3 regions of the Agrobacterium sp. 22-226-1 genome follow, and region 1 is predicted to be linked to each of the others. Evidence: predicted binding sites of a transcription regulator. Region 1 holds the regulator's gene; each other region holds the start of a gene.
The links. Region 1 encodes PhoB, which activates phosphate uptake and scavenging genes when phosphate is short. Its sites were predicted from a motif close to TGTCATNNANCTGTCAT; they were not measured.
Positions count from the first base shown of each region.

Region 1 (10,565 bases):
ACGCGCGAAGTCTTCGAAGAGAAGATCATGGCTGACGGCTGCAAGGAAGCCAAGGCGACCGACGTCATCAAGACGCTCATCACCGACGCCAAGCAGGCTGCTGCCAAGTGCGTTGCAGTCCGTAAAGACGGCGCGGCAGTCGACATCGACGGCGACTACACTGAGACGCTTGCTCGCATCGATGCCAACAAGACCGGCCTCGGCGTTTTCGGCCTCGCTTTCTATGAAAACAACGCTGACCGTCTGAAGGTCGCGACCGTTTCGGGCGTCGTTCCGTCCACCGAAACCGTCGCCAGCGGCAAGTACCCGGTTTCCCGCCCGCTGTTCTTCTACGTGAAGAAAGCTCACCTGGGCGTTATCCCGGGCCTTAAGGAATATGTCGAGTTCTTCGTTTCCGACGAGATGATCGGCCCGGATTCCCCGCTCGCCAACTACGGCCTGGTTGCTGCTCCGGACGCAGAGCGCGAAGAAATCCGCTCGAAGTTCTCGGCCGGCTCCACGATGTAATGAAGAAAGAGGGGTGCGGCTTTGCCGTGCCCCTCATTCGGCTTCGCTTGGGCCGTCGTCCGCGGTTGACAGTTCCTAACCATCGCCATCCACATGATTGTCGATGGATTACAGATGGATAGGATGTATCAACCTTGACGCTTGCCAGACTATGATACAGTCAGGCGGCAGGCATCATGGGATGGTCCAGCGGTCTCGTTTTGATGACTTTTTGATTTGCCCGATATCGCACCGTGCTCTTGAGGCACGCCGAGGGAACTCTAATGAACACATCGATCCTTTTGCTGATACTGGCGCTCATCGGCATCGGCAGCTATCTGCTCGGCAGCCGCCGTGCCGTTGCCCTGTCTGGCGGTCGCCCCTCCAGCATGCATTCCCGTGCCGGTTATCACGGTTCCTACGCGGTCGTCTGGGCGGTGCTGCCCGCGGCGTTCATTCTCTGTGCCTGGCTCATTGTCAGCCCATTGCTCGTCACCTCGGCGGTGCGCGGTAGTTTCCCCGAGGATGTCCGGGCGCAATCCGAAGCGCAGCAGAGCCTGACCTACGGTATGGTGACCTCCATCGCCCGTGGCCTCCAGCGGCTGACACCGGAGGAAACCGCGCAGGTCGAGGCCGACACGGCTGCAGTCCGGCCGCTTCTGGCATCGAAGGGTGTTGCAATCGCCGGCGATCCCGAGCGGTTCATGGTCGATGCCGCACACACGCTCAACAGCATGACCTCCACCAGCCGTATCGCGATGATCGCCGTTGTGCTGCTGGCCGCGCTCGGCGGCGGCGCCTATGCGCTGCGTGCAATCGCGCCGCGTTTCCGGGCGCGCAACCAGGTCGAGAAAGTCATTCTCGCGGCCCTGCTCGTCGCCTCGTCCATCGCCATTCTCACGACCATCGGCATCGTCCTGTCGATGCTGACGGAGGCGATCCAGTTCTTCACCATGGTCCCGGCGCACCAGTTCTTCTTCGGAACGGTCTGGGATCCGCGTTTTGCGGCGGCAGGCGCCACCGATTCCTCCGGCCAGTTCGGCCTGATCCCGCTGCTCGCCGGCACTCTTTATATCGGCTTCGTCGCCATGCTGGTTGCGGTTCCGGTCGGTCTCTTCTCGGCGATCTACATGGCGGAATATGCCTCGCCGCGCTTCCGCTCCATGGCAAAGCCGTTGCTTGAAGTGCTCGCCGGCATTCCCACCATCGTCTACGGCTTCTTCGCGCTCACGACGGTCGGTCCTTTCCTCAGAGACATTTCCACGCAGATCAACGGCCTGGCGACGGGCAACTACGCCAACTTCATCCAGGCGCAGAGCGTCATCACCGCCGGCTTCGTCATGGGCATCATGCTGATCCCCTATGTGTCGTCGCTGTCGGATGATATCATCACCGCCGTGCCGCGCTCGCTGCGTGACGGTTCGCTCGGTCTTGGCGCCACGCGCTCCGAGACGATCAAGAGGGTCATTATTCCGGCCGCTCTTCCCGGCATCGTCGGCGCCGTGCTGATGACGGCTTCGCGCGCCATCGGCGAAACCATGATCGTGGTTCTTGCGGCCGGTGTTGCTGCCCGTCTGCAGCTCAATCCCTTCGAGCCCATGACCACGGTGACGGTCAAGATCGTCAGCCAGCTTACCGGCGACCTTGAATTCACCTCGCCGCAGACGCTGGTTGCCTTTGCACTCGGCATCACGCTTTTCGCCATCACACTTTGCCTGAATATCTACGCGCTTTACATCGTGCGCAAATACCGGGAGCAATATGAATGACCGACATCGTCTCTCCCGCAGCCGGCGCGAGCGCCGTCAACAAGGCCACGCGCCGTGATATCGGCATCAAGCGCCGCTATGCCGCCGAACGCCGCTTCCGTGCCTACGGCATGGCAGCGATTTCCTTCGGCCTCATCTTCCTCTTCCTGCTGCTTTTCTCGGTGGTTTCCAAGGGTTACACCGCTTTCCAGCAGACGATGATCACCGTTCCAGTTGAGTTTTCGGAACAGATCATCGATCCGAAAAATGAGCGCGCCATAAATCCCACTAAGCTGATGACGGCCAATTATCCCGTCATCGCCCGCGATGCGGTCGCCAAGGTCCTGGGTGTTGCGCCGACGGACCGCGCCGGCCTTCGCGCCGTCAATCTCCTGATTTCCGACAGCGTGCGCACGCAGCTTCGCGACATCGTCGTTGCCGATCCCGCCGTTATCGGCACCACGCGCACCGTCACGCTGCTGGCGTCGGGCGACGTCGACAGCGCCTTCAAGGGCCAAGTCGACCTGACGGCGGATGAAGCCAATCGCCGTATCTCGAACCAGCAGCTCGGCTGGATGAACCAGCTCGCCGAAAGCGGCCAGCTCGGCAAACATTTCAATACCGGCATCTTCGTCAACGGCGCGTCGAGCCGTCCGGAAGCGGCGGGTGTCGGCGTGGCGCTGATCGGCTCCTTCTACATGATGCTGATCGTGCTGGTGCTGTCATTGCCGATCGGCGTCGCGGCCTCCATCTATCTCGAGGAATTCGCCCCGAAGAACCGTCTGACGGATCTTATCGAGGTGAATATCAACAATCTCGCGGCCGTTCCTTCGATTGTCTACGGTCTGCTCGGCCTCTCGGTCTTCATCAACTTCATGGGCTTTCCGCGCTCGGCCTCGCTGGTCGGCGGCCTCGTCCTGACGCTGATGACCCTGCCGACGATCATCATCGCGACCCGCGCTGCCCTGAAGGCCGTGCCGCCGTCAATCCGCGCCGCCGCCCTCGGCCTCGGCGCTTCCAAGATGCAGACGATCTTCCACCATGTGCTGCCGCTCGCCATGCCCGGCATTCTGACCGGCACCATCATCGGCCTCGCCCACGCGCTGGGCGAAACGGCGCCGCTGCTCCTGATCGGCATGGTGGCATTCGTAGCGAATTACCCGACAACGCCGATGGATCCGTCCACGGCCCTGCCGGTGCAGATTTACATGTGGGCGAACGAAGCCGAGCGCGCCTTTGTCGAAAGGACATCCGGCGCTATCATCATCCTGCTTCTGTTCCTCATCGTCATGAATGTTGGCGCAATCCTGTTGCGTCGCCGCTTCGAACGGCGCTGGTAGAAGGAGCTTGAGCAATGAACATGTTGTCGGAAGCAGCAGTTGAAAAGGCGCTGGACAAGAAAATGAATGAAGTCTCATACAAGATGATCGGCAAGGACGTTTCGGTTTATTACGGCGAAAAGCGCGCGCTTTACGACGTGAACCTCAACGTTCGGGAAAATACGGTGACCGCGCTTATCGGCCCGTCCGGCTGCGGCAAATCCACCTTCCTGCGTACCCTGAACCGTATGAACGACACGATTGACGGTTGCCGGGTCACCGGCAAGATCACGCTCGACACCGACGATATCTACGATCAGGCGATTGACGTCGTGGAATTGCGCGCCCGCGTCGGCATGGTGTTCCAGAAGCCGAATCCCTTCCCGAAGTCGATCTACGAAAACATTTCCTACGGCCCGCGCATCCATGGTCTCGCCCGCAACAAGGCGGATATGGACCAGATCGTCGAGCAGAGCCTGCAGAAGGCGGGTCTCTGGAACGAGGTTAAGGATCGTCTGCACGAATCCGGCACCGGTCTTTCCGGCGGTCAGCAGCAGCGTCTGTGCATCGCACGCGCAGTTGCCGTCAGCCCGGAAGTGATCCTGATGGACGAGCCCTGCTCGGCTCTCGACCCTATCGCGACCGCAAAGGTCGAAGAATTGATCCACGAGCTGCGCACCAATTACACCATCGTCATCGTCACGCACTCCATGCAGCAGGCGGCGCGTGTTTCCCAGCGCACGGCCATGTTCCATCTTGGTCATCTTGTCGAGGAAAACGAAACCGACAAGATGTTCACCAATCCGGATGACCAGCGCACGCAGGATTACATCATGGGCCGCTTCGGCTGATCCCGGCCGGCGCTTTATCGAAACCGTACAAGACTGGTGCTTCTGCCGTGCCCGCTTCCGGGTACGCGCATGCAGGCCAAGCCGGAGGACTAGACCATGACACAGACAACGACCCATTCGCACATCGTTTCCGTTTATGACGATGAATTGAAGTTTCTGACGCGCCGCATCGCCGAAATGGGCGGTCTTGCGGAGCAGATGTGCGCCGACGCCGTGCGTGCGCTCGTCAATTCCGATGCCGCGCTCGCCCAGAAGGTCATTTCCGACGATGCGATCCTCGACCACGCCGAGCGCGAGATCGGCGACAAGGCCATCGTCACCATCGCCAAACGCCAGCCGATGGCGGCAGACCTTCGCGAGATCATTGGCACGCTGCGTATCGCCGCTGACCTTGAGCGTGTCGGCGACCTTGGCAAGAACACCGCCAAGCGTGTGATTGCGGTTGCCGGCACCGGCGTGCCGCGCAAGCTTGCCCGTGGCATCGAACACCTGTCGGAACTGGCGCTGGTGCAGCTCAAGGAAGTGCTGGACGTCTATTCCACGCGTTCCGCCGAGAAGGCCAATGCCATTCGCGAGCGCGACGAGGAAATCGACGCCATGTACACGTCGCTCTTCCGTGAGCTTCTGACCTATATGATGGAAGATCCGCGCAATATCACCACCTGCACGCATCTCCTGTTCTGCGCCAAGAACATCGAGCGTATCGGCGACCACGCCACCAATATCGCCGAGACGATCTATTACATGACCACCGGCAGCCAACCGGAGGGCGAACGTCCGAAGGACGACAGTTCCAACACGCTCGGTTCGGTGACCGAGTAACAGACAGGCAACGGCTTGCGGAGTTAGTATATGGTGCCCAAGATTGCAGTTGTGGAAGACGAGGAAGCGCTGAGCGTCCTGCTTCGTTACAATCTCGAGGCTGAGGGATATGACGTCGACACGATACCCCGTGGAGACGAGGCAGAAATCAGGCTGCAGGAACGTATTCCGGACCTCCTTATCCTGGATTGGATGCTTCCCGGCGTTTCCGGTATCGAACTGTGCCGTCGGCTCAGGATGCGGCCGGAAACCGAGCGCCTGCCCATCATCATGCTGACGGCGCGCGGCGAAGAAAGCGAACGGGTTCGCGGTCTTGCCACCGGCGCGGACGATTATGTCGTCAAGCCGTTTTCGACGCCGGAACTCATGGCCCGCGTCAAGGCCATGCTGCGTCGGGCCCGCCCCGAGGTTCTGTCTTCGGTGCTGAAATGCGGGGATATCGAACTGGATCGTGAGACCCATCGCGTTCACCGCAAGAGCCGCGAAGTACGCCTCGGCCCGACGGAATTCCGCTTGCTGGAATTCCTGATGACCTCTCCCGGCCGGGTGTTTTCCCGCTCGCAGTTGCTGGATGGCGTCTGGGGTCACGATATCTATGTGGATGAACGTACCGTCGACGTGCATGTCGGACGTCTGCGCAAGGCGCTCAATTTTTCGCACATGCAGGATGTCATCCGCACCGTGCGCGGCGCCGGATATTCAATGGAAGCCTGAGAAAACCGAAACCGATGGTTTCACCCGGGATAAATTCCCCCCAAATCAGAAGGAACGGTGTCGGGCCTTTCGATTTTGAACCTTCCGCACATGCGTATCCTTGTTCTTTTGAAGGCGATAGAAGGTCCGCTGAAAGCCGGATTGCGCGGTGAAACCTGACGGGAGGAGGGCGCGGCACGTCGCCGACAAATTCTGAGCATTTGCCGCAAGGGCCCATCGCGGCTTCACATCCGGAGAATGCGCAAGAACAGGGATTGGGAGCGCCTCTTAAACAACGTGGGCTCCGCGTTTGAACCACTTTGGATTCCGCCATAAAAAAACGGGCCCGAAGGCCCGTAGTTTTTGAGTGTCGAATGCGTGCCGCAACACTCAAGCCTTGCGACGCTCGCTTACCGGCTGGTAGGCAAGCTTTGCATGGAACTTGCAATAGGGCGAAGATTCCAGTGCTTCACAACCGCAGAAATGGAAATCATCCTTCAGCGGATCGCCGACCGGCCACTTGCAGGTGCGCTCCGTCAGTTCCGTCAGCGTCAGGCGGCGGGAAATCGGCGTAACGACATTTTTGGAGGGAACGTAATCGAGAACTTCGGCGGTCTCGATATCGATCTCCTCGTGCAGCGCCGTTGCCGCGCTCGAGCGGTTCAAGGCGCGTGCAGGTGCTGCGCTGACGCGGGTCGCGAAATTCGTCGCGCGCGGGGCAGGGGCAGCGGTGCGCTTGGGCGCGGAACGCGCCGAAGTAACCGGGCCGCCGGCCTTCACGCGTCCCGGCAGGTTGAGGCGATGGACCTTGCCGATGACGGCATTGCGGCTCACGCCGCCCAGCTGCGCTGCTATCTGGCTGGCGCTAAGCCCCTCGGACCACAATTTCTTGAGTTTTTCGACTCGTTCGTCTGTCCAGTTCATGCCGCTTCTCCGCTTGTCGCGTATAATGTCGGCAGAATCCCTCTCCGCCTCGCGGGCGTGCCGCGAGCGTGGTTTCTGCCTGATTTTTGGTGACTAGTTCCGCCGCAATGCAGTCTAGTAATTAGCGATTAACCTAGTGCCACGCAGACTCCGTGGCAAGAGTCGCGGGAATCATCTCGAATCGATTTTCCGGTTTTCCCCAACTTGCTGGCGAGTTGAGTCTGAAAGGCAACACCTTGGGCCTCATCCGCCGCCACCTACTAGGGCTTGAGAAGCCCGGGAAACGCGGACTTTTGTTGACATCGGCAGGCGAAGTGACAATAGTGCCCCTGCCGCCGCGAGGCGGCATTTTTGATTTTCAGGCAAGGGATAACCCCGAAAGCCTATTGACAACCGTCTGACAGCGCATCCGCGCAAGGAGTGATACAGCCATGGCCGAAGCCGCCGCGCCATTGTTCGATACGTTTGCAAGAGCCCCCCTGCGCTTCGAGCGAGGCGAGGGCGTCTGGCTGTTCACGGAAAGCGGCGAACGATATCTGGATTTTGCAGCCGGCGTCGCGGTCAACTCGCTGGGCCACGCCCATCCGCACCTCGTTGAGGCGATCAAGACCCAGGCCGAGAAGGTCTGGCACGTCTCGAACCTTTATGAAGTGCCGGGCCAGGAAAAGCTCGCAAAGCGCCTGACGGAAGCGACATTCGCAGACAAGGTCTTCTTCACCAATTCCGGCGCGGAAGCGCTGGAATGCGCGATCAAGACCGCGCGCCGTTATCATTATTCCAAGGGGCATCCGGAAAAGTTCCGGATTATCACTTTCGAAGGCGCCTTCCATGGCCGCACGCTGGCGACGATTGCCGCCGGCGGCCAGCAGAAATATCTGGAAGGCTTCGGTCCCAAGGTCGAAGGTTTCGACCAGGTGCCGTTCGGTGATGTCGATGCGCTGAAAGCCGCCATCACGGCCGAGACGGCCGCGCTTCTGATCGAGCCCATTCAGGGTGAGGGCGGCATTCGCGCACCCAGCAAGGAATTCCTGCAGCTGCTGCGGTCGCTCTGCGATGAGCATGGCATGCTGCTGATTTTCGATGAGGTCCAGACCGGCGTTGGCCGTACGGGCAAGCTCTTTGCCTATGAGCAGACGGGCGTTGCGCCGGATATCATGGCGGTTGCCAAGGGTATCGGCGGCGGTTTCCCGCTCGGCGCCTGCCTTGCGACGGCGGATGCCGCTTCCGGCATGACGGCGGGCGTGCATGGCACCACCTATGGCGGCAACCCGCTGGCCATGGCTGTCGGCAACGCCGTGCTCGATGTCGTCCTCTCCGAGGGCTTTTTGGAAAAGGTCCGTGATGTCGCGCTGGTCTTCCGCCAGGGCCTTGCTTCGCTGAAGGATCGTTATCCTGACGTTATCGAGGAAATCCGTGGCGAAGGCCTGCTTCTCGGCATCAAGGCCAAGGTTCCATCGGGCGAGCTGTTGCAGGCCATGCGCGCCGAGCATCTGCTGGGTGTGCCGGCGGGCGACAACGTCATCCGTCTTCTGCCGCCGCTCGTCACCACGGCGGAAGAGGCCCGCGAGGGTCTGTCACGCGTGGAAGCGGCCGCCGCTTCCCTGACAGCGAAACAGGCAAAAATCGCCTGAGGAAACAATAAAGGGCGGGCCTCTTCCCCGAGGCTCGCGAGCATGGGACAGTTTGAAATGGCTTCACCTAAACATTTTCTCGACCTGTCGGCCGTCAGCTCGCAGGACCTGCGGGCAATTCTCGACGACGCCCGCACACGCAAGGCCGCCACCAAGGCCGGAACGGCGGAAAAGCCGCTTGCCGGCAAGATGCTGGCTATGATCTTCGAAAAGCCTTCCACCCGCACCCGCGTCTCCTTCGATGTCGGCATGCGCCAGCTCGGCGGCGAGACGCTTTTCCTCTCCGGTACGGAAATGCAGCTCGGTCGCGCCGAAACGATCGGCGATACGGCCAAGGTGCTGTCGCGTTACGTCGACGCCATCATGATCCGCACGACGGATCATTCGCGCCTGCTGGAGCTTGCCGACCACGCGACCGTGCCGGTCATCAACGCCCTGACGGATGACACGCATCCCTGCCAGATCATGGCGGATATCATGACCTTCGAGGAACATCGCGGTCCGGTCAAAGGCAAGACCATTGCCTGGACGGGTGACGGCAATAACGTCCTGCATTCCTTCGTCGAAGGCTCGGCCCGTTTCGGCTACCGCATGACGATGGCCGTGCCGATGGGCTCCGAACCGCATGACAAGTTTCTGAACTGGGCGCGCAACAATGGCGGCGAGATCATGCTGTGCCACGACGCCGACAAGGCCGTTGCGGGCGCGGACTGCGTCGTCACCGATACCTGGGTGTCCATGAACCAGGAACACAAAGCGCGCGGCCACAACATCTTCCAGCCCTATCAGGTGAATGAAGCCCTGATGGCCAAGGCGGAAAAAGATGCGCTGTTCATGCATTGCCTGCCGGCCCATCGCGGCGAGGAAGTGACGGATGCCGTGATCGACGGTCCGCAATCCGTCGTCTTCGACGAGGCGGAAAACCGCCTCCACGCGCAGAAGTCCATCATCGCATGGTGCATGGGCGTCATTTGATGAGCAATCGCCCGGCCTGACACGTGTCACGCCGGGTGCTTGAACTTGCGCGCATAGATTACCATCTGTGGGACTTCGAAGAGGCTCGTCGGTTTTGCTGGCGGGCCATCATCACGATTTGCACGTTTTTCCCCGGAAGCGGTTTCTCTTCCCGGGTCTCTGTGCGACAAGCGAAAAAAGCACATTTTAAAAGCCGGACTTTTGGACGGTAGCGGCGCCACGGCTGCGCCAGGGAGTATGACATGGCAGATGTAACGGTTGAACTGGACGATCTCGATTTTGCTGGCGACGACAAGGTTGTGCCCTTTCAGGTCGAAGGTCTGGATGTGCGCGGCCGCGCCGTGCAGGTGGGTCCGCTGCTGAATGCCATCCTCGAGCGGCATGACTATCCCCCGGCGGTCGCCCGCCTGCTGGCGGAAGCGACCGTTCTGACGGCGCTGATCGGCACGTCGCTCAAGTTTTCCGGCAAGCTGACCGTCCAGACCAAGGGTGACGGCCCGGTCGACCTTCTGGTTGCGGATTTCACCGCGCCGGAAAGCATGCGCGCTTATGCCCGTTTCGATGAGGAGCGGCTGGCGGAGGCGATTGCGGCCGGAGCGACGTCGCCGGAGCAATTGCTCGGCAACGGCATTCTGGCCTTCACGATCGATCAGGGTGCGGGCATGCAGCCTTATCAGGGTATCGTGCCGCTCGATGGCTCCTCGCTGGAAGACATTGCCGGGGTTTATTTCCGCCAGTCGGAACAGCTTCCAACCCGCGTGCGGCTGGGCGTTGCCGAGTTCTTCGACCGTGATGGCGAAGGCAAGCCGCGTCATGGCTGGCGTGCGGGCGGCGTTATCGCGCAGTTCCTGCCGCAGGCGCCCGAGCGGCTGCGCATGCGCGACCTGCATGGCGGCGATGGCGATGAGGGCGGTCACGAGGTGCAGGAAGACGATGCCTGGACCGAAGCCGTCACGCTGTTGAACACGGTGGATACCGATGAGCTGACCGACCCGCAGGTGCCGGTGGAACGTCTTCTCTTCCGGCTTTTCCACGAGAGCGGTGTGCGCATCTATGAGCCGCAGGCGGTTTTCGACCGTTGCAGCTGCTCGCGGGACAAGATCAAGGGCGTGCTGT
Region 1 covers NZ_JBNWCP010000001.1:352,403-362,967, forward strand. Annotated here, with positions in the region: gene ACQZ5K_RS01750 (substrate-binding domain-containing protein) at 1-507, shown strand, start outside; gene pstC (phosphate ABC transporter permease subunit PstC) at 771-2,255, shown strand; gene pstA (phosphate ABC transporter permease PstA) at 2,252-3,574, shown strand; gene pstB (phosphate ABC transporter ATP-binding protein PstB) at 3,589-4,404, shown strand; gene phoU (phosphate signaling complex protein PhoU) at 4,501-5,226, shown strand; gene phoB (phosphate regulon transcriptional regulator PhoB) at 5,257-5,940, shown strand; gene ACQZ5K_RS01780 (GcrA family cell cycle regulator) at 6,310-6,843, opposite strand; gene ACQZ5K_RS01785 (acetylornithine transaminase) at 7,275-8,474, shown strand; gene argF (ornithine carbamoyltransferase) at 8,532-9,449, shown strand; gene ACQZ5K_RS01795 (Hsp33 family molecular chaperone) at 9,692-10,565, shown strand, end outside.

Region 2 (10,565 bases), on a different contig from region 1:
CGAGGAATTGCAGGCCAATCCGGGCATCGTCAAATCCAAGAATGTGCGGCCACCGATGGGCCTCGGCCGCGTCAGCCTCGTCTGCATCGGCGAAAATTCCAGCATCGACAGCCAGCCCTGCGGCGGCACCCATGTTTCCGAAACGCAGGAAGTGGGCGATATTCACATTGCGAAGATAGAAAAGAAGGGCAAGGAGAACAGGCGGTTCCGCATTCGTTTCGGCGCGCCTGAAGCTGTTGCCTGAGATTGGGAGAAACATCGTGAGCACGGATAAGAGCCGTTTCGTCGTTTCGGCGGACTGGGTGGAAAAGCAGCTCGGCACGGCCGGGTTTCGTGTCGTTGATGCCTCCTGGTATCTGCCGGCGCACAAGCGCAACGGTGCGGAAGAATTCGCAGCCGGCCATCTGCCCGGCGCCGTATTTTTCGATCAGGACAAGATCGCCGATCATACCACCGGCCTGCCGCATTCCCTGCCCTCGCCGGAATTCTTTGCGGAACAGGCTGGCGCGCTCGGCCTCAGCGACACCGATACGATCGTGGTCTATGACGGCCCCGGCTTCTTTTCCGCGCCGCGCGTGTGGTGGATGCTGCGGGTTATGGGCGTGCGCAAGGCCTATGTGCTGGATGGCGGCCTCGACGGCTGGAAACGCGAAGGCCGGCCGCTTGAAACCGGTACACCGGAAATCGAGCCGGCAACCTTTACGCCTGATTTCAACGAGAAACGCGTAACCTCGCTTGGCGCGATGCGCGGCATCGTCGACAGCGGCGAAAAACAGATTGCCGATGCCCGTGGCGCCGGACGCTTTACCGGCGACGAGGCCGAGCCGCGTGCCGGCATGCGCTCCGGCCACATGCCCGGCGCGCGCAGCCTGCCTGCGACAGCCTTTTCCGAAAACGGCCACTTCAAGGACCTCACCGCCATCCGCAAAATGGTGACCGATGCCGGTATCGACCTTTCGAAGCCCGTCGTCACCAGTTGCGGCTCGGGCGTCACCGCCGCCGTCATTACGCTGGCGCTGGAATCGCTCGGTCATAAGGATAATTCGCTTTACGACGGCTCATGGTCGGAATGGGGCGGATTGCAGGATACACCGGTGGTTACCGGTCCGGCGGATGCAATCCCCACATTGTCGCACGGACCGCTGAAGGCGCATGTGACGCAGCTGGAAATGACGGCGCCGCCGAAGGTCAGCCTGCCGATCCCCGTCAACATCCAGACCGCGCTGATGCGGGTCAACAATATTCCCCTGCATTTCTACCGCTATCTTTACTGGCGGGTGGGGAAACGCTGGCACTGGCAAAAGCGCATGCGCATGAGCGATGCGGAGCTTTCCGCCATTCTGCGCGATCCGAAAAACAGCGTTACGGTTCTTTATATGAATGGTGCGCCCGCCGGTTTCTTCGAACTGAACAAGGCGGGCGACGAGGTGACCGAGCTGTCCTATTTCGGGCTGCTCGAAGAGGCGATCGGTGCGGGCGTCGGCAAATGGTTCCTGTTGCAGGCGCTTTACGCCGCCTGGCAGGACAATCCGAAACGGGTGACGGTGACCACCAACACGCTCGACCATCCGCGCGCGCTGCAGCTTTACCAGATGATGGGCTTTTCGCCCGTCGGCACCTATGAGGCCTGGGTGGAGCCGCTTGCCGATACCGAGCTTCTGGAGATATCGCTGCGCAACTGAGTAGCGCCATTCAGAGCAACGCTTGCCATTCTCCGATAAGGAGTGTCTGGTCCCCACTCCCTCATTCCTGTGCTCGTCACAGGAATCCAGTCAGCCCAAGTCCTTGGGCTGAAAAGGACTCTCGCCGATATTTTCGAAGCTCTTTTCGGAAAAATCCTCGTCCGTCCCGGTCGAGCCGCCTTGCTTGCCGAACATGCGATGAAAGGTGCGGGTCTTGAAGGCCCATTGGTGCAGCTCTTCGCCGTTCACACCCAGCGGGTTCTGCAGGCTCTGGTCTGGGCCCGCGCCGTATCCGTCAAGCGAGATGGCGAAATTGCGAACGACAACCTTTGGCACGGCACTCTCCTCCCATATCGGGAAGCCAGATTGCCAGCGTTCTGCAATCCGGCCTCAGATTTCCCGTTCCAGATTTGCGGCGGCCGTCGGGATTTGCCCGCCGGCAGCGCCCTTGTCTTCCGTGACGGTGTTCAGCAGGTGATCGGCAATCAGTTCCGCCTGGAACTTGCCGAGTTCATAGCAATAGGTGATCTCGCGCTTTTCCGCCGACCAGTAGACGTCGGGACGGCCGCAGGATTTGGCCGTCAGCTTGACGTCCCCCTTCAAGCCATAGCCGCTAAAACTGCGGCTGATGAGATCGAGAACCTTCGATTCCTTGATCATGATGGCGTAGGGCTCAAGCTCCGGGTCGCGCGGCGGCACGTAGCTGACGGAAAATCTGGAAGGCGTCTGGCTGCGGTGGGGGCTCAGAAAATTCTCCCAGGCCGAAGCAACGCCCGGATAGGCGGCGGCGCATTTGTCGAATTCGGCATTGTTGAGCCCCATCATGGCGGCCAGATCGCCATAACCGTCCTTGTCACGGCCGACCATCAGGCAGGCCATGTTGCGATCGCGGCTTCTGTCGGGCACCAGCGCGGAGAAGACCGGGGCTTCATGCTCAGGCAAGGTCTCCGCCTCACGCGCCAGATACCAGCTGTCGGTGGCATTGACGAGCGCGGTGTCGAGCCATTCCTCGTTGGCCTGGAGGATAAGCGTGCCAGCCAGTTGATCGGCCGGCGCCTGCACACTTGCCGTGTCCGCCGTTCCGAAATCCGAGATCAGCATGCGCGCACCCTCGTGATAAAGCGAGAAGATCGCATTGCCGATGACGAAATTGACCGCCTGCTGAAGCTGCTCGTCGGACAGGCCATCGAGACCGGAGGCGACCTGCGCCTCGGCCTCAAGCGGAGCCGTCAACGAAACGAAAGCCAGCGGAACGGCGGCCAGAAAACGACGGAACATAAAATCAGACCTTCCGGGAACGAGGAGCGTCACTGATTCCCGAAGCTAACGAGTCACGCAATGGGCTGGTTGCATCGCCTGTCAAGAATCGGGTGGATAGTGATCCGTTTCGCGACCATAGCTGCAAAGAAGCAACGCCGATCCCAACCAAGGAGGTCTCCGCCATGACCGATCTCGTTTTCACTGCAATGCCGGCCAAGCAAGCCGAAGCCTACCGGTCTGGAGCCGCCGACGCCTATGGCAATCCGCCGGAGAAAGCCGTTTCTCCCGGCGGCATGCCCTGCCGCCACTGCCTTTCCCAGATCGGGGAAGGCGAAGAGATGCTGATCCTCGCCTACCGGCCCTTTCCCTCGCTCCAGCCCTATGCGGAAACGGGCCCGGTGTTTCTGCATGCCGACGCCTGTGAGCGCTACCCGCAGACGCAGGCCATTCCGCCGATGCTGGACAGCCCCGATTATATCGTGCGCGGTTATGGAGCCGATGACCGCATCGTCTACGGCACCGGCGCGGTGACGGCGACAGGCGAGATCGTTTCGCGCGCGCGGCACCTTCTGGAGCGCGCGGATGTCGCTTATGTGCATGTGCGCTCCGCCCGCAATAATTGCTATCAGTGCCGTATCGACACAGCATAATCGGCAATTACATGCAATTTTAAGAGAAGAACTAAACGGCTCTCAAGTTTTCCGCGCCATGATGCAGGTATCGGAAACAATTGATTTGAGCAGCGAAATGACAAACAACCTCAATATGGCGACACGGACCGCGCCCCGCAGCAAGACCAGAATTTTTGCGACCGTGCATTATTTCAGCCAGTCGACCAGAGGGCGTGTGGTCGATCTTTCCGCCACCGGAATGGCGCTCGAGCTGGACGGGCCTTTCGCCGCGGCCAAGGGCAGCCGGGTCAAGGTGCAGAGTGAGGATCTGGGCTTCATCGAGGGCGTCGTGCAATGGCAGCACATGAACCGCCTCGGCCTGCAGCTCAAGCTTTCCACCAACACGCTGGCGCAGCTCTCCTCCTATTTCCGCTTCTTTCACGAAGAAGTGAAACCGACCCTCGCCCGCTGATCCTGAGCGCAGCAATGCGCATTCTCCGGTGCGGCGACACCTGCGCCGCACTTCCGTGATAAAAAATTTATCAAACGGTTGAAAACCGGCCCATCTGTCACGGGCCTGTCATTTTGGTGATGGACTCCTCTGCGATTGCTTCTACCCTGTCATTTTCAAGACAGAGCAAGCTTCATCCGAAGGAGTTCCCATGTCGTCGCTTCTCGCTCTCCACCCCATTACCCGGCGTTCGCTTCTGGGCGGCATCGCAGCCTCCTCGGCGCTGGTGATGCTGCACCCTTTTGCTGCGCGTGCGGCGGCCAACCAGGCGCATCTGCGCATCATGGAAACGACCGATATCCATGTTCACGTCTTTCCCTATGATTATTACGCCGACAAGCCGAACGACACGATGGGACTGGCGCGCACGGCCTCGATCATAGACACCATCCGCGCCGAAGCCGGAAATTCGATGCTGGTGGACAATGGCGACTTCCTGCAGGGCAACCCGCTCGGCGACTATATCGCCTATGAGCGCGGCATGAAGGCCGGCGACAAGCACCCCGTGATCAACGCCATGAACGTGCTGGGTTACGATTGCGGCACGCTCGGCAACCACGAATTCAATTACGGTCTCGACTATATGTCGAACACGCTGGCGGGTGCGGGCTTCCCTTACGTCTGCGCCAACCTCACCAAGGGCCAGCTTGCTTCCGATCCGAAGAACGACGAGCTGTTCTTCAAGCCCTATGTCATTCTGGAGAAGCAGATCCGCGACGGCGGCGGCGTGACGAGCCCGGTCAAGGTCGGCATCATCGGCTTCGTGCCGCCGCAGATCATGATGTGGGATTCCAAGAACCTCGAGGGCAAGGCGCAGACGCGCGATATCGTCGAGGCAGCGAAAGCCTGGGTGCCGGTCATGAAGGAGGAAGGTGCGGATATCGTCATCGCCCTTTCCCATTCCGGTATCGACGGCAAGGGCCAGACCGAGCGCATGGAAAACGCCTCGCTTTATCTGGCGGGTGTCGAAGGCATCGACGCGATCTTCACCGGCCACCAGCATCTCGTCTTCCCCGGTCCGAAGACCTGGGACGGCATCGAGGGCGCGGATGCGGTCAAGGGCACGCTGATGGGCAAGCCGGCGGTGATGGCCGGTTTCTGGGGCTCGCATATGGGCCTCATCGACCTGCTGCTCGAAAAGGACGGCAAGAGCTGGAAGATCGTCGACTTCACCTCCGAAGCCCGGCCGATCTACCACCGCGACGAAAACCGCAAGGTCGTCGCCGATTTCACAGACAAGGCGGAAGTCCTCGCCGCCGCCAAGGCCGATCACGAGGCGGCCCTTGCCTATGTGCGCCGTCCCGTCGGCAAGACCTCCGCGCCGCTCTATTCCTATTTCGCGCTGGTGGCCGACGATCCTTCCGTGCAGATCGTCTCCAATGCCCAGACCTGGTACACCAAGGACATGCTGAAGGAAGGGCAATATAAGGATCTGCCCGTGCTTTCGGCGGCAGCCCCCTTCAAGTCCGGCGGTCGCGGCGGTGCGGATTATTATACCGATGTCCCCGCCGGTGATATCGCCATCAAGAACGTCGCCGATCTTTACCTCTACCCCAACACGGTGCAGGCGGTGCTGATCAACGGTGCGCAGGTGAAGAACTGGCTGGAAATGTCGGCCGGCATGTTCAATACGGTGGAGGCCGGCGCAAAGGATGCGCCGCTGCTGAATGCGGACTTCCCGTCCTATAATTTCGATGTCATCGACGGCGTGACCTATCAGATCGACATTTCCAAACCGGCGAAATTCGACAAGGACGGCAAGGCCGTCAACCCGGACAGCAACCGCATCGTCAACCTGCAATTTGAAGGCAAGCCGATCGATCCCGAACAGAAATTCGTGGTGGCGACCAATAATTACCGGGCGAGCGGCGGCGGCAAATTCCCCGATATCGCCGGCGACAAGGTGATCTTCGTGGCCCCCGATACCAACCGCGACGTCATCGTGCGCTATATCATCGATCAGGGCACCATCAACCCGTCTGCGGATGCGAACTGGTCCTTTGCGCCGGTGGCCAATACCACGGCGATCTTCGAGACCGGCCCCAAAGGCCGCCACTATGCGGCCGATATCAAGGGCGCGAAGATCGAGGATGCCGGCGACGGTGCGGAAGGTTTCGCGAAGTTCCGTCTGGTTCTTTGAGGGCTGCGGCCCTTCGGCTGTTGGCGGCAGGGTGAAGCTCTGCCGTCATCCTTGGGCCTGTCCCAAGGATCTCACCACGTCAACAAAATCAATCCGTAGCAGATCCTCGGGACAAGCCCGAGGATGACGCCGAGTTTGATGAAAACTATCGGCAATACCGAGGGCTATCCCCTCAATCGCGCCCACCGAGCGCTCGCAGCAGAAGCGGTAGTTCCAATGGCGGTTTCTGCTCGATGCGCCGATAATCGCTGCCATCGCGGTTACGGCGGATGAGCCTCAGGCCGACCATGTCGCGCCTCAGCATGGCCGCATCCCCGAACAGGTGCAGGCTATCCAGAAAGCTGCTGAATTCGCGCTCTGAAAAGCTCCGCCCGGCGGGAATTTTCGCCCATAGATACCAGAGGCACAGTTCCTGCTGGGAGCGGCGGGCCGGCCATTGCATCAGCCGGCCGGCGGCGTCGAAGACACGAACGGTCTTCAGCACCCTGCCCTCATTGGCTGCCGGCAGCATATCTGGCCGGGATGGTCCGCTGTCATCGGATGGCTCGCGTGAGGCTCGCAAATGCTGGAAATTTCGGAACCCGGCAGCCCGGCTCAGAAGATTGAGCATCTCCACATGGCTTGGCTTTCGGTCCAGCCTGCCGATCTGTTCGCGGACGGATTTGGCGAAAGTCGAAAGGTCGGCAATATCAATGGAAAGGATCGAACGTGGCATGACTTACCCTCAAGTGCCATTCCGAAAAGGTGTCGCTGATCGCCGGCTTCCGACATGGCACGGGATAAGTGCTGTCAAACTTTAAAAATGCAGGTTTAGCTTCCCTTGCGGGACGGCGATGCCTCGGTGAACTGCTGACCGTGATCTAGGTATAGGCAGGCGGCCCGCCCACGTCAATTGGCCTTGCTGGCATAGCGCCGGGGTTGCCGCGCGTTTCTTCTCCCCGCCGGGGAGAAGGTGGCCCCGCTCGGTCCAGATATAATTAGACAATGTCACTCAGCGGCGACAGAAATGCTCCTCTGCTTGTGAGCAGCAAGCATCCCGTTGAAATCCTTATGGTTCGGACAGGCAGAGAGGCGTTGCTGAAATGCTTCGGCAAGCCATTGGCCGGCAGGGCCGGCGGGTGAATCGACCCGCCGCAGCGCAAAGAGCGGATATTCGCCCTGTTCATAGGCCTCGAGTTCAAGCGCCTTGAGGCTGCCATTGGTGATGTCGTTACGGACGATCGATGCGGGCAGGCCGCCCCAGCCCAGACCGCCCTTGATGAGCTGGTATTTCGTGGCGATATCGCTGACCCGCCATGTCTTGTAGGAAAGCACATTGAAATCGCGGCCCTTGGTCAGGCCGGATGCATCGGTGACGACCAGCTGAACCTCCTCGCGCACATCGGCCAGGCCCAGCGGCCGCTCGATCTGCGCGAGCGGGTGATCCGACGCAACGACCGGCAACATGAAGGAATGGCCGACCTTTTCGACGACGAGTTCATCGTCCTGGCGCAGCATCGCCCCGCCGATGCCAATACCTGCCTTGCGGGAGAGCACCATCTCCATGACCATGCCCAGCTCGCCGACATTGAGGCTGAGAGTGACGGTTGGGAACTGCTGGCGAAAATCCCGCAGCACGGCCACCATGGCCTCCGCCGGCACCATGGTGCTGATGGCGACCGAGAGTTCCGCCTCAAGCCCCTGCTTCAGCCCCTTGGCGCGGGCGCGCATCTCCTGCAGGCCGGCGACGATGCGCCTTGCATCCTCCAGCATGGCGCGGCCTTCATCCGTCAGCTTCGGCTGACGCACGCCGCTGCGCTCGAACAGCGTCACTTCAAGCTGCGCCTCGAGATTGGCGATGGTGTAGCTGACCACCGACTGGGCGCGATTGAGCGCCCGTGACGCGGCGGAAAAACTGCCGGTCTCGGCCACCGTCAAAAACACCTGCAATTGATCGAGCGTCGGGTTCGCGTCCATGTCCCATCCATTTCATCGATAGATTGCTTCCACATTATCACAGTTTTCTTGATGGCAGTAATTTTTCATATAGAGCGCAAAGGAAGGGCGTCGTGCTCTCCCGCCCTCCCAAGGCGCCCGTCAATTCATCGCATATGCAAGGAAAGACCATGTCCAACATTCTTCTCATCACCTCCAGCCCGCGTGGCGACGAATCGGTTTCCAACAAGTTTGCCGGTGAACTCGCCAGCAAGCTGAAGGCCAAGTCGGCTTCCAACACCCTTGTCCATCGCGATCTCGCTGCTGACCCGATCCCGCATCTCGACACCGTCAAGACCGCCGCCATCCGCAAGGCGCCCGACCAGCGCACCGCCGAAGAAGCGGTTGCCGCCGATTATTCCGACAAGCTGGTAACCGAGCTTCTGGCCGCCGATACCGTCGTCATCGGCACCGGCCTCATCAATTTCAACATTTATTCCGGCCTGAAGTCGTGGATAGACAATGTCGCCCGCGCCGGCCAGACCTTCAAATACACCGAAACCGGCCCGGTCGGCCTCGCCACCGGCAAGAAGGTCTACATCGTTCTGGCTGCGGCCGGCGTTTACTCCGAAGGCCCGGCCGTATCGATGAACCATGCCGTTCCTTACCTGAAGACCGTTCTCGGCTTCATGGGCATGACCGATGTGGAAGTCATCTATGTCGAAGGCCTGGCATTCGGTCCGGAAGCCGTTGAAAAGGCTGTGGCCGCCGCTGAAGCCAAGGTTGCCGAGCTGGCGCAGGCCGCCTGAGACCTTTAAATGTCTGGGCGATGCCGGCCAAGATTGCCGGTATCAGCCGACCCACATTCCGTAACGGCCGTGGACCTGGTCCCGGCCGTTATTTTTTGCCGCATAGAGCCGTGCGTCGGCCTCCGATAGGAGCGCGCGGAAAAGCTGCCCATCCTCGAAAGCGGTGGCGACGCCGATACTGACGGTCAGCGGCGAACCGTCCGGCCGTTGCAGGTCCGCAAGGATCGCGGCCCGGAGACTGTCCGAAAATGCCAGCGCCGTTTCATGCGTCATCGCCGGCAGGAGCGCCACGAATTCCTCGCCGCCGAAGCGGTAGAGATGTCCCAGCGGCTGCACGGCGCGCTTCAGGACGGCAGCAAATTCCCGCAGGATCTCATCGCCCTGCAGGTGCCCGAACGTATCGTTGACGGTCTTGAAATGATCGATATCGACAATCAGCACGCTGACCGGTCGCTTTTTCTCAAGGCATTCCACGACAACCGAGGGCGCATCGAGTTCCATGCGGGCGCGGTCCGATACGCCGGTCAGCATATCGCGTCCGGAGCGGGACAGAAGCTCCTCGTAACGTTCCCTGAAAGTGAGATCGTTGAAGACATCGGCAACGCTGCGGCGTGTCAGAAAGCGGCCCTTGGCCGATGTTAGCCAGAGATAGGTGGCAAACAGCAGCGAATAGATGCCGACTGCCGCCATCTTCGCCTTCCAGCCATCGTAAAAGACATCGAGAGGTGCGTTGAACAACAATCGCAGCGCCCCATAAAAACCCGCCTGATCGAAACTCAGGATAACGACGCCGCAGATCGCGAAGCGCAGCACGATATGGCGCTGCAGATAACGCCCCAGCTTTTCGTAAAACAGGATGATGGCGATGGCGTCGATATAAAGCAGGCTGGTTCCCCATACCATCAGCACGCCCATCTCATCCAGAAATGCGGTGCTGACCGATTGCCCGGGAACAATCGCCACCGTCTGATGGAAACGGATGATCTGCGCCATGGCGACGGTCACTATATTGCCGAGAAACAGGCCGTAGATCGGCTGTCGAACGACCGCCGCGTCCTCCCGCATATAGAGCATGAGGATCATCATCAGCTTGCCGGCAAAAAGAATCGATGAGCCGGGCGACGCCACACCGAAAGGCAGCTGCACGTAAAAGACGGCCGCGAGATAGGTTTCGAGGAAGTGCATAACCCCCAGCGCGGTGAGAAAAACACCGATGCCGAGAATATGCCGGTAATGAAGGAAGGCCGTCATTACCGAGAAATAGACGACGGCTTCCGTCAGAAAGAGGGCGAGATTTGCCCATTGCATCGGCACATGCCTTACCTATCCGCGCCACGCGGCGTCAGTGGCGCGCGGCTTCACATTTTGAGAAGGATAGGCCGAAGCAAACAACGGAATCTTAATATCCGGGGCAAGAATGCGTCATCATTTTCCTGGGAAAAGCGAAGCGCCGTTCTGGTCGATGATGAGCTTCGCCTTGCGGATCGTGAACTCAACCGCATCGTCCATGCTGGTGAAGACGTCGGCGCGCACGAATTCATGCACCAGCACTTCATCGCCGGCCTTTTTTTCGATGCGGCCCGCCAGGCGGAACTGGCCGCCTTCCTTGATCGGCGTCGCATAGATCAGATAGTCGCC
Region 2 covers NZ_JBNWCP010000009.1:192,947-203,511, reverse strand. Annotated here, with positions in the region: gene ACQZ5K_RS17165 (alanyl-tRNA editing protein) at 1-244, shown strand, start outside; gene sseA (3-mercaptopyruvate sulfurtransferase) at 261-1,682, shown strand; partial or broken gene ACQZ5K_RS17155 (DNA-binding protein) at 1,806-2,018, opposite strand; gene ACQZ5K_RS17150 (DUF4344 domain-containing metallopeptidase) at 2,073-2,960, opposite strand; gene ACQZ5K_RS17145 (DUF1203 domain-containing protein) at 3,125-3,592, shown strand; gene ACQZ5K_RS17140 (PilZ domain-containing protein) at 3,690-4,025, shown strand; gene ACQZ5K_RS17135 (bifunctional 2',3'-cyclic-nucleotide 2'-phosphodiesterase/3'-nucleotidase) at 4,216-6,204, shown strand; gene ACQZ5K_RS17130 (DUF2087 domain-containing protein) at 6,377-6,919, opposite strand; gene ACQZ5K_RS17125 (LysR family transcriptional regulator) at 7,192-8,160, opposite strand; gene ACQZ5K_RS17120 (FMN-dependent NADH-azoreductase) at 8,310-8,927, shown strand; gene ACQZ5K_RS17115 (diguanylate cyclase) at 8,970-10,235, opposite strand; gene ACQZ5K_RS17110 (HlyU family transcriptional regulator) at 10,353-10,565, opposite strand, start outside.
Region 2: ACQZ5K_RS17135 (bifunctional 2',3'-cyclic-nucleotide 2'-phosphodiesterase/3'-nucleotidase) is a predicted target of PhoB. The motif match lies at 4,121-4,137, and genes of this name have one in related genera.

Region 3 (10,565 bases), 240 kb from region 1:
CACAGCGCGAGAGCGGCGAGTTCACCATAGCCCTTGCCCCAGAATTCCGATTTGGTGTCGAACAGGAAATTCGCCCATCCGAGGAACCGACGCTGGACATAGACCTGACTGGTGCGGATTTCCGCCTGTCCGGCAAAACCAAAATGCACGAGAACCTTGTTGCCGTCCTGCTGGATTTCCTGCGGCACGTCGTCGGATGCCCGGGCCTGTTCTCCATTGATGATGACGGGATAATTCTTGCCGTCGACATAGACATCCACCCGGGTCGGGGTCACGTCGAGGCGATTTTCCATGCCCGCATAAACGACGCTGTAGCCACCACCCGGCAGGGGCTGCAGCCAGTCGATCTTTGCATCAACCGGATATTGCCCGCGGCTGGACCATTGCGGCTCCACCTTGCCGTCTTCGAAACGCAGGCGCGGCTGGGCGCGCCAGGAATACCAGTCCTGAACATAACTCGAGGCACGATCCCACCGACCCTGCATGAAGGCCGGACCGACATTGAAGAAGAAAAAGCAGCCGATGAGATAAAAGGTGACAGTGAGAAGGCCGACGAGCAGACCATATCGCTGCATAAAACCGCGATTGAACACGTGCGGATGCGCGGCCGCCAATCTCTCGCGGTCGGCGGTGTTGAGAATGAAGCTGGACGACATCAGGCCGCTCCCCGTCCGAATTCGAAGGATTGATGGCCGATCAGCCTGCGGCGCAGCCAGCCGGAAAACTGGTCGACGGCGATGATGGTGATCAGCAGAAGGATGATGATGGCATAGGTCTTGGAGGCATGATCGTTACCGATCGAAAGCCGGAAGACCTCGCCGATACCGCCGCCGCCCACGGCACCGATGATGGTGGAGGCACGCACGTTGATTTCGGCGCGCAGCAGCGCATAGGACACGAAATTGGGCAGAACCTGCGGCACGATGGCGAAGCGCACCCGCTCCAGCCAGTTGGCGCCAGCGGCGCGCAGGCCTTCATCGGGCTTCATGTCGGCATTTTCCACCACTTCGAAGAACAGCTTGCCCAAAGCGCCGATCGTGTGGACAGAAATCGCGATAATCGCGGCGATTGGACCGATGGATAGAATGGCGGTCAACAGCCCGGCGACGACGATTTCCGGGAAGGCGCGCAGCACTTCCATGACCCGGCGCACCACAAAGCGCACGAGACCGGCGCCGACGAGATTGGTGGAGGCGAAGAAGCAGAGCACGAAGGCGAAGCTTGTGCCGATGATCGTCGACACCAATGCGATGTTGAGGGTGATGATCAGCTGGTAAATGAAATGCGGGATGTAAAAGCTGTCGGTGACATAGACGCGATCCGCGACGTAATTGTATTTCATCGAGCCATTGTCATAGGGCGACGGCAGATCGAACATTGCACGGAAGATTTCAAGCGGGCTATCCGGCACAAACGTTTTTAGAAAATCGAAGAAATATGGCAGGCGCTCGAAGAACTTGCCTGAATTTGCCTCGTTGGCGAAATTCAGCGATGCCGCGAGAATGATTAGAAAGACCACGAGCGAAATGACGGTATAGACCCGCCGCGTCGCAAGCTGCTGTTGATAATGACGCATGACCGTTCGGGACGATGCGCTCAATCCCTCGGGCGTGAGGGTACCCTGTTGCAGTGTGGTCGCCATGCCGCTTTTCCTTTATTGGCAAAAGCGGCGATGCCATAGGGCACCGCCGCTTTCAGAACATTCCGTCAGGATCAGCCGCCGATAACGGACTTACGGGCGTCGATAATCGTCTGGTAGAAGGACGGATCGACCTTGATGTAGGCGGTGTTCTTGCCCTGCGTGTAACCCTGGAAGCAGGCGAGGTCCTTCTTCGGCAGTTCCATGAAGAAGTCTTCGACCTTCTTCTTCATGTTGTCGCCGAGCTTGTTGGCGACCATCAGCGGGCCGTTCGGGATCAGCGGCGACTTCCAGACTTCGACGATATCGTCCATGTCGAGGTTGCCCTTCTTCACCATCTGGTGAAGGTTGCCGCCGGAATAGCCCTCTTCCCACTTGCCAACGCCCGAACCGAAGGTGGTGCCAACGTCGAACTTCTTGTCGAGAACGGCGAGAACGAGGTTCTCATGGCCGCCGCCGAAGCCGGTTTCAGCGAAAAATTCCTTGATCGGCGTGCCGGTTTCCTTTGGGATAGCGACGTTCGGAACGAGGAAGCCGGAGGTGGAGTCAGGATCGGCGAAACCGATCTTCTTGCCCTTGGCGTCTGCCAGCTTCTTGATGCCGCTGTCCTTGCGGGCAACCATGATGGTGTAATAACCGCTGGAACCGTCAGAACCCGTATAGGTCAGGATCGGATCGACGGCCTTGGGGTCTGCGAGCGCGATCTTGGCGTAGGAGGAAGCGCCCATGGACGCGATGTCGATGGTGCCGCCGAGCAGGCCCTGGATGACGCCGTTATAGTCCGGCGACGGGAAAACCTGAACTTCCGAAACGCCGGTCGCGGCCTTCAGGCCATCGGCAACGCATTTCGTGCTGCGGATCATGTCGGCTTCGTTCTCGGAACCGTCGAGACCGATACGCAGGACCTTGACGTCCTGAGCCATGGCGGAACCGGCCAGAACGCCAAGGGCGACTGCCGAAAGAAGGACTTTCTTCAACATGGACTTTCTCCTGTTTCCCGGCGAGCCGGAGTTTGTTGTGAAATATCGGCCCTTGACGCGGGCGCAAACGATGCTGAGCGGTTCCTCAGAGCCCGGCGAGAGCGAGCGGTTCGGGGCCGGCAGATTGCTGCACCGGACGCGCGGGAAGCTGCGCGCCGGGAATATTGATGCTGGTCGAGGTCATCGTCTCGTCGATGCCGGACCCTTGAGAATCGGTTCCGTAAATCTCCGTGACGGCCGCAGCCGTCAGCTCAGTAGGGGTTCCGTCGAAGACGACGCGGCCCTGAGACATGCCGATGATGCGTTCGCAATAATTGCGCGCCGTATCCAGCGTATGCAGGTTGGTGATGACCGTAATGCCTTCGCGTTCGTTGATGTCGCGCAGCGCATCCATCACGATCTTGGCGTTCAGCGGGTCGAGGGAAGCGATAGGCTCATCGGCCAGAACCATCTTCGGAGACTGCATCAGGGCGCGGGCGATGGCGACGCGCTGCTGCTGGCCGCCGGAAAGCGTGCCGGCAGCCTGCATGGCCACATGCTCGATGCCAAGCCTTTCCAGGGCGGCGATCGCCATCAGGCGCTCGTCATTGGTGAAGATGTTGAACAGGCTGAGCGCCGTCGAGCGGTGATTGAGGCGACCGAGCATGACATTGGTGAGCACATCGAGGCGCGGCACCAGATTGAACTGCTGGAAAATCATGGCGCAGTCGCGCTGCCAGCTGCGCAGCACCGCGCCTTTCAGCGCCGAAACTTCCTTGTCGTTGAAATGGATGGAACCCGAGGACGGATCGACGAGGCGGTTGATCATGCGCAGCAGCGTCGATTTTCCCGCACCCGAGCGTCCGATAACGCCAACCATCTGGCCCTGCGGAATTTCGACATTCACGGAATCGACCGCAGTGTGGTTGCCGAAACGGCGCGTGACTTGCTTCAGGTGAAAGCTCATTTCCCCGTCCAATCTTCTTTTTGACGGGGTTCGGCGTAACAGCGGTGCGTGAAGTGTGGATGTCAGTTTGATGAATAAAATATTACAGATTTCACGGATATCGCATCCGCCTGTTCGCCGACAAAGCTTTCGGGAGGAATCTTGGACCGTTCAAATCTGCGTGTCTTTTTTGATCGCATAAACAAAAATCCCGGGGGTGCCCCGGGATTTGCAGGTGTTCGGCAGAGGGAGATTTCATCCGCCATATTTCGCGACGAAATCCTCGGCGTCCAGATTACGGAAATCCTCGAGAGCGACGCGCAATGCCGCGTGGTCCCAGTCCCACCACTTCAGATTATCCATTTGCCGGCCCAGTTCCGCCGGGAAGCGTTCCCGGATCGGCCGGGCGGGCACGCCGCCAACGATGGTATAGGGCGCGACGTCTTTTGAGACGACTGCACCCGCCCCGATCACCGCGCCGTTTCCCACCGTGACGCCGGGCAGGATCGTCGCACCATGGCCGATCCACACATCGTGGCCGATGACGACGCGCTTGGCGCGGCGGGCGGCAAAGAAGTCCGTCTCATCCTCCGCATCGTCCCAATAGTTGTGGGCACGATAGGTGAAGTGATGCAGCGTCGCCCGCTGCATCGGGTGATTGGTGGCGTTAATGCGGACGGAGGCGGCGATGTTGACGAATTTGCCGATGGTGGCGCACCAGATCGCGCCATCCTGCATCACATAGGAGTAGTCGCCCATCTCGACCTCCTCTATGCGGCAGCGTTCCGAAATTTCGGTATAGCGGCCGATCGAGGAGTTGCTGACACGGGCGGTCTCATGGATGACCGGTTCCAGACCGACCTTGACGCTCATGCCGCTGCCTTTCTGGGAGAAAACTGTGAGACGTCCAGAATGCGGTCGGCCACGGCCTCCCGTACCTCCTCGTCATGGAAAATGCCGAGCAGTGCCGTGCCCTTCTGTTTTTTCTCGACAATCATATCGACGACGACACGCCGGTTAAGGGCGTCCAGCGAGGCTGTCGGTTCATCGAGAAGCAGGATCGCATGGTCGGTGATGAAGCCGCGCGCGATATTCACGCGCTGCTGTTCGCCGCCCGAAAAGGTCGCCGGCGGCAGTGACCATAGTTCCCGTGGCAGGTTGAGCTTCGAAAGCAGCATGGCTGCGTGTTCGCGGGCTTCATCGGCGGCAACCTTGCGCGCCAGAAGCGGTTCGGCGACGACATCTATGGCAGCGACACGCGGCACGGTGCGCAGGAACTGGCTGACATAACCGATGGTGCGGTGACGGATATCGAGGATCGTGCGCGGCGAGGCGTTACCGATATCGATGACCTGGCCCTCATGACGAACGAGAATCTGCCCGCTGTCGATGGCGTAGTTGCCATAGAGCATTTTCAGGATCGAGCTTTTGCCGATGCCGGAGGGACCGCCGAGCACGACACATTCGCCGCCGCAAACGGAGAAATTGACATCGCGCACAACGGGCAATTCGATACCGTCGCGAAGATGCATGGTGAAGCTTTTGAAGACTTCCGAAACGATAAGAGGCGTCGGCATGGCGTCAAACCTGCAGAATAGAGGAAACAAGCAATTGCGTGTAGGGCTCGCGCGGGTCGTCCAGCACCCGGTCGGTCAGACCATGTTCGATGACATCGCCGCCCTTCATCACCATCATGCGATGGGAAAGCAGCCGCGCCACCGCCAGATCATGGGTGACGACGACGACGGCGAGACCGAGATCGTTGACGAGACCGCGGACCAGATCGAGCAGGCGCGCCTGCACGGAAACATCGAGGCCGCCGGTCGGTTCGTCCATGAAGACGAGGCGCGGCGAGGTGACGAGGTTGCGGGCGATCTGCAGGCGCTGCCGCATGCCGCCGGAAAAGGCGCGCGGCTGGTCGTCGATGCGGTCGGTGCCGATTTCCACCCGTTCCAACCATTCGCTGGCCGATTGCCTTATGTTGCCGTAATGCCGGTTGCCGACGGCCATCAGCCGCTCGCCGACATTGGCGCCGGCCGAAACCGCCATGCGCAGCCCGTCCGCCGGGTTCTGGTGCACGAAACCCCAGTCGGTCCGCATCAGAAAACGCCGTTCGGCCTCGCCCATATGATAGAGGTCACGCACCGAACCGTCGCGCATGCGATATTCCACGCTGCCCGCCGTCGGCATCAGCCGGGTGGAAATGCAGTTGAGAAGCGTGGTCTTGCCGGAACCGGATTCGCCGACGATGGCAAGCACCTCGCCGGGATAAAGCTCGAAGGAGACATTGCGGCAGCCGGCGCGGTCGCCATAATATTTGGAAACGTCCCTGACTTTCAGAAGCGGTGCGTCGCTCATTCTGCGGCCTCCTTCACATCCGCCAGCAGGTGGCCTTTGTGGCCATGGGCGCGGCGGTCCTCGCAATGGTCGGTATCGGAGCAGACGAACATCCGCCCGCCCTTATCATCAAGCACCACCTCGTCCAGATAGACATTCTCCGCACCGCACAGCGCGCAGGGCTTGTCGAAGCGCTGGATTTCGAAGGGATGGTCCTCGAAATCGAGGCTGACGACGTCGGTATAGGGCGGCACGGCATAGATGCGCTTTTCGCGTCCTGCGCCGAAGAGCTGCAGGGCGTCCGAGAGATGCATTTTCGGATTGTCGAATTTCGGGGTAGGCGACGGATCCATCACATAACGCCCGGCCACCTTCACCGGATAGGCATAGGTGGTGGAGATGCGTCCGTTGCGGGCGATATCCTCGTAAAGCTTGACGTGCATCAGGCCGTATTCCTCCAGCGCGTGCATGACGCGCGTTTCGGTCTCACGCGGTTCGAGGAAGCGCAAGGGCTCGGGAATGGGAACCTGATAGACGAGGACCTGACCCGAATGCAGTTCTTCTTCCGGAATGCGGTGCCGCGTCTGGATGATGGTTGCATCCTTGGTGCGGGTGGTGACGGCAACATTCGCCACCTTCTGGAAGAAGGCGCGGATGGAAACCGCATTGGTCGTGTCGTCCGCGCCCTGGTCGATAACCTTCAGCACATCGTCCGGGCCGAGAATGGAGGCGGTTACCTGCACGCCGCCGGTGCCCCAGCCATAGGGCATGGGCATTTCGCGGGAAGCGAAGGGAACCTGATAACCGGGAATGGCGATGGCTTTCAGGATCGCCCGGCGGATCATTCGCTTGGTCTGTTCGTCCAGGTAGGCGAAGTTGTAGGCAGCCAGCCCGTCGTCAAATGAAACTTCTTCAAGCATTGCGCGTTAGCCTTGTGAAAAAAGGAGTACAAGCTCATGGAGATTGGAATTTTTGCAGCCGTGTTCTTTGCTGTGTTTGCAGCATCGACCGTCTTTTGCGCTTACTGGTTTGGCGAGCAGCACAGCCGCTGAGCTATTCGGCCGCATCGCCCATCCACTCCGCGCCATTGGCGTTGACCGCCTCGAAATCGGCACGCATTTTCCTGACCAGACCGAGTTCGGCCTGAAAATCCACGTAATGCGGCAGTTTCAGATGTTCGACGAAACCCGTCGCCTGAACGTTGTCGGCGTGTGAAATGACGAATTCCTCGTCCTGCGCGGGGGCCACGACGTCCTCGCCGAATTCGCCTGCCCGCAGCGCCCGGTCGACCAGCGACATGGCCATCGCCTTGCGCTCGCTCTGGCCGAACACCAGACCGTAGCCGCGTGTGAATTGCGGCGGCGCCTTGACCGAACCCTTGAATTGGTTGACCATCTGGCATTCGGTGACCTGTATGTCGCCAAGCGAGACGGCAAAGCCGAGTTCCGGCACCTCCAGTTCCACCTCCACCTCGCCGATGCGGATTTCACCGACGAACGGATGGGTGCGGCCGTAACCGCGCTGCGTCGAATAAGCGAGCGCCAGAAGGAAACCCTCATCACCACGCGCCAGCGATTGCAGGCGCAGGTCACGCGGCATTGGAAATTCCATCGGCTCCCGCGTCAGGTCGCCGGCAATATGGTCAGCCGGCATATCGCCGTCAGTTTCGATCAGTCCCTCTTGCGCCAGAATATCGGAAACCCGCATGACATGTTCCGGCTCGCCTTCGCGCTGGGTGGCTGTCTCAACGGCCTCGTCCTCGAGAAGCGAAGGATCGAGCAGGCGATGGGTGTAATCGAAGGTCGGCCCGAGCAATTGCCCGCCCGGCAAATCCTTGTAGGTCGCGGAAACGCGCCGCTGCACCGTCATGTCAGCGGTATCGACCGGAACCGAATAACCGAAACGCGGCAGCGTCGTGCGATAGGCGCGCAGCAGGAAGATGGCCTCGATCATGTCGCCGCGGGCTTGCTTGACGGCAAGGGCTGCTAGCGACTGATCGTAAAGAGACGCTTCCGCCATAACCCGGTCGACGGCGAGCGAAAGCTGCGAAACGATCTGCGACACCGTCATCGCTGGCAGGTCACGGTCTCCGCGCCGCTTGTCGGCAAGAAGCCGGTGGGCGTTGGCAATGGCGGTTTCCCCGCCTTTGACAGCAACATACATCTTACGCCTCCACGGGTTGAATGCGCGTCGTGCGCGGCAGGCAGACAAATCTGTCGGCGGATGTCAGGATGACGTCGACGCCGCGCGGGAAAATGGCGTTGTTCTCCGCCCACAGTCTCGGGAATATGTCCGGCAGGCCGGTGGGGCTGATGATGTTGACGTGGCGGATACCGGGGCCGGAGAGCAGCAATTCCCGTCCCCCATCCAGATCAGGCAACTCGATGATGAGCGTGGTGGAGCGGTCGGGATATTCCTGACTTCCCTGGGCGAAGAGACCGAAGGAGGCTATGGCGCTGCCCGCTTCGATGACGGCGAAATGCGCTACGCTTTTTTCTTCGGTCGGGACCGCACCGGTATGAAATCCGATCCAGCCGGGGACGGTGGTTTTTCGTAGCGCGCCGCTCAGCCAGACCGGCGTATCGTGATCGCAGAGCGCCAGCAGAACCGCGCCGGTGGCGAGGGCGAGAGGCGATGGCGGGGCGACCGCGGTTTCGATTGTCTGCGGCGTGCCCGGCCGGGCCATGCCATCCATGAGTTTCTTGAAAATCCGTTGGGAATCGAAGACGGCATCGGAAAAACCGCCCGTCAATACTTCGGCCTTGACGCTCATCAATCCTCTCCTCGAACCATGGTGAAGAAATCGACCCGGGTAGCGGCGGTCTCTTTTGTTTTCCTGTCCTTCTCTTCGGCCAGTCGTTTCTCGACCGGTGAAAGAAGCTCGGTCTCGACAAAGCCGCGGGTCGGGCTTTCCTGCCAGAGCGCATCGAAAACGGCGGCGTACCAGGCCTTCTTACGGCCGGTGCCGAGAACATGGGCGTGACCGACGGTGCCCGAGGCAAGCTTGACGGTTGCCCGGGTCACGGTCGTCTCACCCAGATTGAAGGGCGCACCGCCGCCGCCGATGCGGCCCTTGACCATGACGAGGCCGGTTTCCGGCCCGCGCACATTTTCCGTCCGGGGACTCTCATCCTGCCGGTTCCAGACGGTTTCGAGTTCCTGCACGGTGGCGCGGGCAAGAAGCGCCGCCACCCGCTTTCTGTCTGCATGCAAGTCTGCAGTTTCGTGAATCATCGCTTGACCTCTAATGTCTATTGATATAGACAACTATACAATATAAGGTACATTTAACGTTCGTGAATGACAAGCGTGTGACATGGGCCCTTCGGCAGCGATGAAAAGAAAGAACGGCGTGGCGCTCTGGCGGCAGATCGCCGACAGGATCAGAGGCGAGATCGCGGCGGGCGATCACGATGAAACCGGCATGTTGCCGCCGGAAATGGCGCTGGCCGAAAAATTCGGCGTCAACCGTCATACCGTCCGAAGCGCCATTGCCGCACTCGCCAGTGAAGGCATCCTCGAGCCGGTGCAGGGGCGTGGCACCATGATCGCCCGCAAGGAGCGCCTGAGTTTTCCGATCTCACGGCGCACACGGTTCACGGCGGGGATCGCCGATCAGGTCAAGGAAATGGAAGCGCTGCTTCTGTCCCATACGACCGAACCGGCAAATGCCGATCTGGCGGCGCGGCTGCAATTGCCGGCGGGTGCACAGCTCATACGTCTCGAAACGCTGCGCAAGGCCGATAACCGCCCGGTTTCCCGTTCGACCACATGGTTCCCGGCGGATCGTTTCGCCGGAATAGGTGAGGCCTATCTTAAAAGCGGCTCGATTACGGCTGCCTTCAATATGCTGGGGGTGGCGGATTACGTGCGTATTTCCACCGTCATCTCCGCCAGCCATGCCGACACGCAGGATCTGGCCGATCTGGAGCTGTCGCCGGGTGCAATTCTGCTCGTCACCCAGGCGCTGAATGCCGATATGGATGGCGTACCGGTGCAATATGCCATCAGCCGTTTTTCGGCCGATACGGTCGAATTCACGGTGGAGAATTAAGCCGAAAGCTTACTCCGCCTGCGAAAGCCCCAGCACATCCAGCATCGAATAGAAGCCCGGCTTCTTGTCGAAGGCCCAGACGGCTGCAGCAATCGCGCCGCGTGCAAAAATGGAGCGGTCGCCGGCATAATGCGAAAGCTCCACGCGCTCGCCCTCTCCGGCGAAGATCACCGAGTGTTCGCCGATCACCGAGCCGCCACGCAGCGTGGCAAAACCGATGGTCCCCGCTTCACGCGCACCCGTATGCCCGTCGCGCACGCGAACGGACGATGTGGTGAGATCGACCTTGCGGCCCGCCGCCGCCGCCTCGCCGAGCAGAAGGGCGGTGCCTGAGGGCGCATCCACCTTGTGCTTGTGGTGCATTTCAAGGATTTCGATATCCCAGTTCTGCGCATCCAGCGCCTGCGCCGCCTGCTGTGTGAGAACACTGAGCAGGTTGACGCCGAGGCTCATATTGCCCGACTTGACGATGCGCGCATGACGCGATGCGGCCTTGAATTTTTCCTCGTCCGCCGGTGAGCAGCCCGTGGTGCCGATCACATGCACGATGCGGGCCTGCGCGGCGAGGCCGGCAAAGGTGACGCTGGTTGCCGGCGAAGTGAAATCGATCACCCCTTCCGCATGCAGAAA
Region 3 covers NZ_JBNWCP010000001.1:112,043-122,607, forward strand. Annotated here, with positions in the region: gene phnE (phosphonate ABC transporter, permease protein PhnE) at 1-656, opposite strand, end outside; gene phnE (phosphonate ABC transporter, permease protein PhnE) at 656-1,642, opposite strand; gene phnD (phosphonate ABC transporter substrate-binding protein) at 1,714-2,619, opposite strand; gene phnC (phosphonate ABC transporter ATP-binding protein) at 2,705-3,565, opposite strand; gene ACQZ5K_RS00540 (transferase hexapeptide repeat family protein) at 3,800-4,417, opposite strand; gene phnL (phosphonate C-P lyase system protein PhnL) at 4,414-5,121, opposite strand; gene phnK (phosphonate C-P lyase system protein PhnK) at 5,126-5,902, opposite strand; gene ACQZ5K_RS00555 (alpha-D-ribose 1-methylphosphonate 5-phosphate C-P-lyase PhnJ) at 5,899-6,801, opposite strand; gene ACQZ5K_RS00560 (carbon-phosphorus lyase complex subunit PhnI) at 6,935-8,044, opposite strand; gene phnH (phosphonate C-P lyase system protein PhnH) at 8,046-8,654, opposite strand; gene phnG (phosphonate C-P lyase system protein PhnG) at 8,654-9,115, opposite strand; gene phnF (phosphonate metabolism transcriptional regulator PhnF) at 9,198-9,935, shown strand; gene dapB (4-hydroxy-tetrahydrodipicolinate reductase) at 9,945-10,565, opposite strand, start outside.
Region 3: phnC (phosphonate ABC transporter ATP-binding protein) is a predicted target of PhoB. The motif match lies at 3,625-3,641, and genes of this name have one in related genera.